One region of the Colwellia psychrerythraea 34H genome, then DNA from elsewhere that is predicted to be linked to it. Evidence: predicted binding sites of a transcription regulator. Region 1 holds the regulator's gene; the other holds the start of a gene.
The links. The regulator MetJ, encoded in region 1, represses methionine synthesis genes. The targets are predictions, from matches to a motif close to TAGACGTCTAGACGTCTA.
Positions count from the first base shown of each region.

Region 2: metK (methionine adenosyltransferase) is a predicted target of MetJ. The motif match lies at 1,232-1,249, and genes of this name have one in related genera.

Region 1 covers NC_003910.7:449,758-453,191, forward strand. The annotation lists gene CPS_RS02020 (sensor domain-containing diguanylate cyclase) at 1-974, opposite strand, end outside; gene metJ (met regulon transcriptional regulator MetJ) at 1,242-1,571, opposite strand; gene metB (cystathionine gamma-synthase) at 1,820-2,986, shown strand; gene CPS_RS02035 (bifunctional aspartate kinase/homoserine dehydrogenase II) at 3,013-3,434, shown strand, end outside.
Region 2 covers NC_003910.7:1,285,732-1,289,165, reverse strand. The annotation lists gene CPS_RS05600 (MFS transporter) at 1-119, opposite strand, end outside; gene murI (glutamate racemase) at 373-1,143, shown strand; gene metK (methionine adenosyltransferase) at 1,325-2,512, shown strand; gene CPS_RS05585 (DUF3313 family protein) at 2,728-3,330, opposite strand.

The DNA.
Region 1 (3,434 bases):
ATTTCTATTAATACTTGGTCACCCGCAGGGTGACCAAATTGGTCGTTGATGCTTTTGAAATGATCAATATCAATGGAGATCAGTGTCATAGACAATGAATAGCGTTTTGCACGTTGATACTCTTTTTCTGCTTGCTCAATGAAAAAGCGTCGATTATATAAATTGGTTAATGGGTCAGTATTGGCAAGTAGTTTAAATTCTTCTTTAAGTTTGAATAGTTCGGTCACATCAGTTGAAAAACCGATTAATGCGGGTAATTTATCTGGCCGATCAAAGGGGACTTTAGTGCTGATGTAGTGACAGTTATCACCATTTTCACCATGAGTCGTTTCTTCAATGACCTGTTTTTGATTGGTTTCAAAAACCTGCTTATCTGATTGGTAAAAATGTTCGGCAATTTCTTTGGGTAAAATATCAGTATCTTTTTTACCTATGATGTTCTCGGCCTTATCGCCAAATAACTCGGCAACGCGATTATTCACATATAAAAAGGTACGTTCACAGTCTTTAACATAAATATGGGCATCTATATTATTAAGCATGGTCTCAAGTAAGTAACTTTGTTCATTGACTTGTTCTTGTAGTTGTTTTTCTACTGTGATGTCTGTCGATATACCACAAATGCCGTTTACATTACCTAAATGGTCAAAAAGTGGTTTTTTGACCACTTTAAATATACGGGTTTCATTTTTCGCTCTGATAAAGTTACTTTCTTCATTTTCAATGCGGATTACTTGATCCATCACCATACGATCGTTTGCTTTTAATTGTTTAGATAAAGCTAAATCAAAAAAGTGAGTATCATCAAAACCAATAACATCTGCTAAGTTTTTTTCAAATAAATCTAAAACCGCTTGGTTTGCATAGGTGTATTTTCCCGATAAATCTTTGGTATATATAAAGGAATCGATACTGGCTAATATCTGATCTTTAATGGTGTCATCAGCGTTGTTTATGTTTTTTTCTTTACTCAAAGTATTCGCCTTAGGTAGAAGAGCTAACGAATCACAACCCAAATAGCTATGAATTGCTAAGTTATATATTAGCACATATAGATAACTAGCAAATTATCTGACCTTGCTCTTGGCGGTATTTTTAAGTGCAGTTAAGCGCTATGCTTTGTTTTTTCAGCTTTGTAGACAGAGGCGCATGCCTTACTCAGATTTTTCAAATACAAAGTGGCAATAAAAAAGGCACTTATTAGGTACCTTTTTTTTGTGTGTTTAACTTATTGTTAAACGTTATTCATCCTCAACTTCGTAAGCACTAAAGTCAGTAATTCCCTTTGCTTCAAGCAAGCGTCTGACACTTGCAGGTAACTTCTCATTATTATCTTTTGCTAAATCTTCATCATCAGGCAGGGGTTGCCCAGTAAATGCATGTAAGAACGCTTCACATAACAATTCACTATTTGTAGCATGGCGAAGGTTATTTACTTGGCGTCTAGTACGTTCATCTGTCAACACTTTTAAGACGCGCAAAGGAATAGAAACGGTAATTTTCTTTACTTGCTCGCTCTTTTTACCGTGTTCGGCATAGGGATTTATATACTCTTCATTCCACTGAGCCATCGATATTCCTCTATCTTGTTATAACGTATTCTAAAATGTAATAGTATAGATTTTACCTGTTGCATAAAACCAGTCAAGTAGAAGTTTAGAAGTCTAAAATTACTTGACCCAATTAATGAAAGTGTTTAGAGTTATAGACGTCCAAACATCTAAACGCTGATGTTGCTATATATCGGCGTTATTACTGATAAAACATGCGAATTAAACACTGCGTTTCATTACCTAGCATAATTAATGGAGAGAACTAAATGTCGATTACTAAAAAAGGTAATATTACCACTTCGGCAGTAAGAGCCGGTATTAATACCGACCAGCAGCATGGCGCTGTGGTTGCTCCTATTTACCTATCCAGTACCTATTCATTAAAGGGCTTTAATAACAAACGCCAATTTGATTATTCTCGTACGGGTAACCCAACACGAGCTACTTTTGCTGGCGCGATTGCAGAATTAGAGCAAGGCAGTGTTGGTATTGTTACCAGTACTGGCATGGCAGCAGTGCATTTAATTTGTCAGTTATTATCTACCCAAGACACGGTCGTCATTCCTCATGATTGTTATGGCGGTAGTTTTAGATTATTTACTCATTTAGCTAAACGTGGTCAATTCAAGCTTATTGTTGTGGATCAAAATGACCAACAAGCACTGGATAATGCGTTAGCACATAAGCCAAAATTGGTGTTACTTGAAAGCCCAAGTAATCCTTTATTACGTTTGGTAGATATTGAAGTAGTAACCAAAGCGTGTCACGCAGTAGGTGCATTAGTCGCGGTAGATAACACGTTTTTATCTCCAGCGCTGCAACAACCTCTTACGCTAGGCGCTGATATTGTTTTTCACTCAACCACTAAGTACATTAATGGTCATAGTGATGTAGTGGGCGGTGTTGTCGTTGCTAAAACCGAAGAGTTAGGTGAGCAGTTAGCGTGGTGGGCGAATTGTATTGGTATTACCGGCAGTGCCTTTGATAGTTTCCTCGCGTTACGTGGTTTAAAAACATTACCGGTGCGAATGAAGCAACACCAAGAAAATGCGCTACGAGTTGCTGATTTTTTAAAAAATCACGATGCTATTGATGCGATATATTTCCCAGGTTTTCCTGAACACACAGGTCATCATATTGCCAAAAAACAGCAGTATGGCTTTGGTGCAATGTTAAGCTTTGAAATAAAGGGTGACGTTGAAGCGGTTAAAAAATTATTTGAAAACCTCGAATTGTTCACCCTTGCACAATCATTAGGTGGTGTTGAAAGTCTGATCAGTCACCCATCAACTATGACGCATGCAGGTATGACAATCCCAGATCAGCTTGAAGCGGGGATTACTCAGTCTTTAGTACGTATATCTGTAGGCATTGAAGATATTGATGACATATTAGCTGATTTAGCACATGGTTTAACGCAGAGCCAACTGTAATAACAAACAGATTAGCAGGCAGAGAGATGAAACAAGAGAATACGATTGTAAATAAGGTCAACGAAGATAAAGCAGTGTCTAGCAACGAAATTGCAGATATTGATTTTATTGCTGAAGTAGCTGCAGAAAATAAATTGGCTAAACATGCTATTCAAGTACATAAATTTGGTGGTAGTTCATTAGCAACGCCCAAATGTATTAAACGTGCGCTTGAAATTATCCGTGAAAATTGTCAGTTAAACGATATCGTTGTGGTCTCAGCTAATGGTAAAACAACTGACCGTTTATTTGCTCTCTATTCTCTGGTCGAACGAACCATCGCAGAAGATACAATACAAAAAAGTGATGAATTAACTCAAGCGATTGATGAGTTAGCGAAAGAGCAAGCGCAACTTATTACTGAATTATTGAATGCTAATAATACCAAGCAATTATTGCTTAGGTTGCA
Region 2 (3,434 bases), 840 kb from region 1:
ACCGCTAAAAATGGCCATACCATGTAGTAACTACCACGGGTGATAAATGAACCAAATAACAAGATCCACATTAATCGTGGGAATGCTTTAAAGCGCTTTACTGAAACAACATTAGACATGAACTTCCTTATACCAAACGGCTCAATAATTGAGCTTTCAAGATAAAATTTAAAATCAGCTATTTCAAACCGTGCTTTATCTTGAATACAACCAGTTATATAAACAAAAAACCTTACTTAATTAATTGTATTGCTTTTGGGCCGAGAAAAGCAATACAATTTGTTCGGATAATCTATTTAATATTGCTGAGCAAAAACTATTACTACTCAAGAGATAAAGCACAAAGTACCTACTAACTCAGCCCCTATTGGCGTGTTTGACTCCGGCGTAGGCGGACTTTCTATTGCTAAATGCATAACCGAGCAACTTCCCCATGAAAATATTATCTATATTGCCGACAGTCTTCATGCTCCTTATGGCGAAAAATCTGTAGAATTTATTATCAAGCGTGTTAATTACATTGCCAAGCAACTTATTGATAAGGGTGTAAAAGCCATAGTTATTGCCTGTAATACTGCAACTGTGAATGCCATTGAGCAACTTAGATCGCAAGTGAGTATTCCTATCATTGGGGTTGAACCAGCAATTAAGCCTGCTGCAAAGCAGAGTATCAGTAAAAAAGTGGCTATATTAGCGACACAAGCAACCAGCGAAAATCAGCGTTTTAAAGACTTGATTGACTTACACCATAATGGTGCTGAAGTTCACATTCAACCCTGCCCTGGCCTAGTTGAATTTATTGAACAAGGTAATCAAAATAGTGACGATTGTAATGCCTTGTTAAAACAATATATCAATCCCCTCATTAAAGAAGGTATAGACACGCTAGTACTTGGTTGTACTCATTACCCTTTTGTTCAAAAACAAATAAGCCTCATTGCCGGTCAACAAGTAACAATTATTGAGACAGCCGCACCGGTTACAGTGCAATTAAGCAAGAAATTAGTAGAAAGAGAAATAAGTGCATGTAAAACACAGCAAGGACAATATCAATTTTTTAGCTCGCTTGAAACAAAACAGCAAGAACAAATATTTAGTCAATTGTGGCAGGAACCACTTACTTTACATGCGTTAAAGCCTTAATAAATTTCCCCTTCAATGACTTCGTTTAACTGAAACCTACCCAGAACATTACGCTAGTTCAATAAAATCACAATTAATTAGAGACGTTTAGCCGTCTAGGCGTAAAAAAGCTAGAAAGTTGTTTTCAACAGGTGTAGAATCGCCCCATTATTTTGTATAACTCAAATTTTTCTGAGGATTTATGTCTAGACATTTTTTTACTTCCGAGTCTGTTTCTGAAGGCCATCCGGATAAAATTGCCGATCAAATTTCTGATGCGGTATTAGATGCCATTATTGCCAAAGATAAACATGCTCGTGTGGCCTGTGAAACGATGGTAAAAACCGGTGTTGCTATTATTTCTGGTGAAGTATCAACTAATGCTTGGGTTGATTTAGAGAAACTTACCCGTAATGTGATTAGTGACATAGGCTATACCTCATCAGATGTTGGTTTTGATGGCGCAACTTGTGGCATCATGAATTTGATTGGTCAACAATCACCTGAAATTGCTCAAGGCGTAGATCGTAGCAACCCAGAAGAACAAGGTGCTGGCGATCAAGGTTTAATGTTTGGTTATGCAACCAATGAAACCCCTACATTAATGCCTGCACCATTATACTACTCACACCGTTTAGTTGAACGTCAAGCTGAAGCGCGTAAATCAGGTGTTTTACCTTGGTTACGCCCAGACGCTAAATCACAAGTAACATTTATCTATGAAGATAATAAGCCAGTTGCTATTGATACCGTGGTACTTTCTACGCAGCATAACCCTGATATTAAACAGGAAGATTTAGTTAGTGCTGTAATGGAAAATATTATTAACCATGTATTACCTGCAGAATTATTAACTGAAGATACTAAATACCATATCAACCCAACAGGCCGTTTTGTTATTGGTGGCCCAGTAGGTGATTGTGGTTTAACGGGTCGTAAGATTATTGTTGATACTTATGGTGGTATGGCTCGTCATGGCGGTGGAGCTTTCTCAGGTAAAGATCCATCAAAAGTTGACCGTAGTGCTGCTTATGCTGGACGTTATGTTGCTAAAAATATTGTGGCAGCCGGTCTTGCAGATCGTTGTGAAATTCAAATATCTTATGCCATTGGTGTTGCTGAGCCTACGTCAATTTCAATTGATACCTTCGGCACAGGCAGTATTTCTGAAGAAAGATTAGTTGAAATAGTACGTGAACATTTTGACTTACGTCCTTATGGCATCACTAAAATGTTAGACTTATTACACCCTATGTATCAGCAAACTGCTGCCTATGGTCATTTTGGTCGTGAACCATTTGAAATGACCGTTGGTGATGATACTTTCACAGCCTTTAGCTGGGAAAAAACTGATAAAGCAGACGATTTACGTAAAGCTGCAGGTTTATAGTTAATACCGAATAAAGCTAGGAGAAACTGAGTTATGCACTAAAGCATTACCTAGCCTCTCCTAATGAGTCAAGGAATAGATTTTTCATAAACTCTATTCCTAAAAAAACCAGTTTATCTAGTAGATAAACTGGTTTTTTATTTTAATAGTATCGATTTAAGCCTGTTATACCAATTGGATTAATAAATGAGTCCACTTAGTATTAAATACTGGTGCTAGTTAGCTGCATCAAGTTTTTTACGTAACGATTTGCCCCAAGCCTTAAAGAGGTTTTTTGCATCTTTAGCACGTTCCATCGCTGTATTAGGTTGATAGTCATCACCGATGGCTTGTGTACCTTCAAATATATGAATTAAGCTTCTTGTCTTACCATCACGTAAGTGAACTGATAAATGAAACTCACCAGAGCCTTTCGTTGTTGTTTCAGTATCTTCTTGTGAGGCATATGGCATAAAGCTGATAATTTCTACATCAACAATAAGTACGCCCTTACCTTCTTTGTCTACAATGTCGTAGCGACCTTTATTCTCAGTTAAGCCTTTTTCAACACCTTCTTTAAAACGTGCTTTTAAATGAGCTCGATTGCTATCTGTGACTTTCCACTCGAAACTTTCTTTATCAATCCAAGGGGGTGAAATAATTTTAGTGTGGGAAAGGTCTAAGTCTTGTATATAAACTTTATCATAACCACTTAATGAAATAATTGGGCTAGCAAAGTTCTTATCCACTGAGATCATTTCACCAGCAATGGCTGATTGACCTGCAAGTGCTAAAGAAAATACACTGGCCGCAAGCGTGGTAAGTATAATTTTTTTCATTGTTAATCCTTTTTATTTATATTACTTAAGAAATTACGTGTAATTTCGTAGCTAGTCAAATGAAACCAATAAAAGAGTACAATTTTATACATTTATTCATTGTT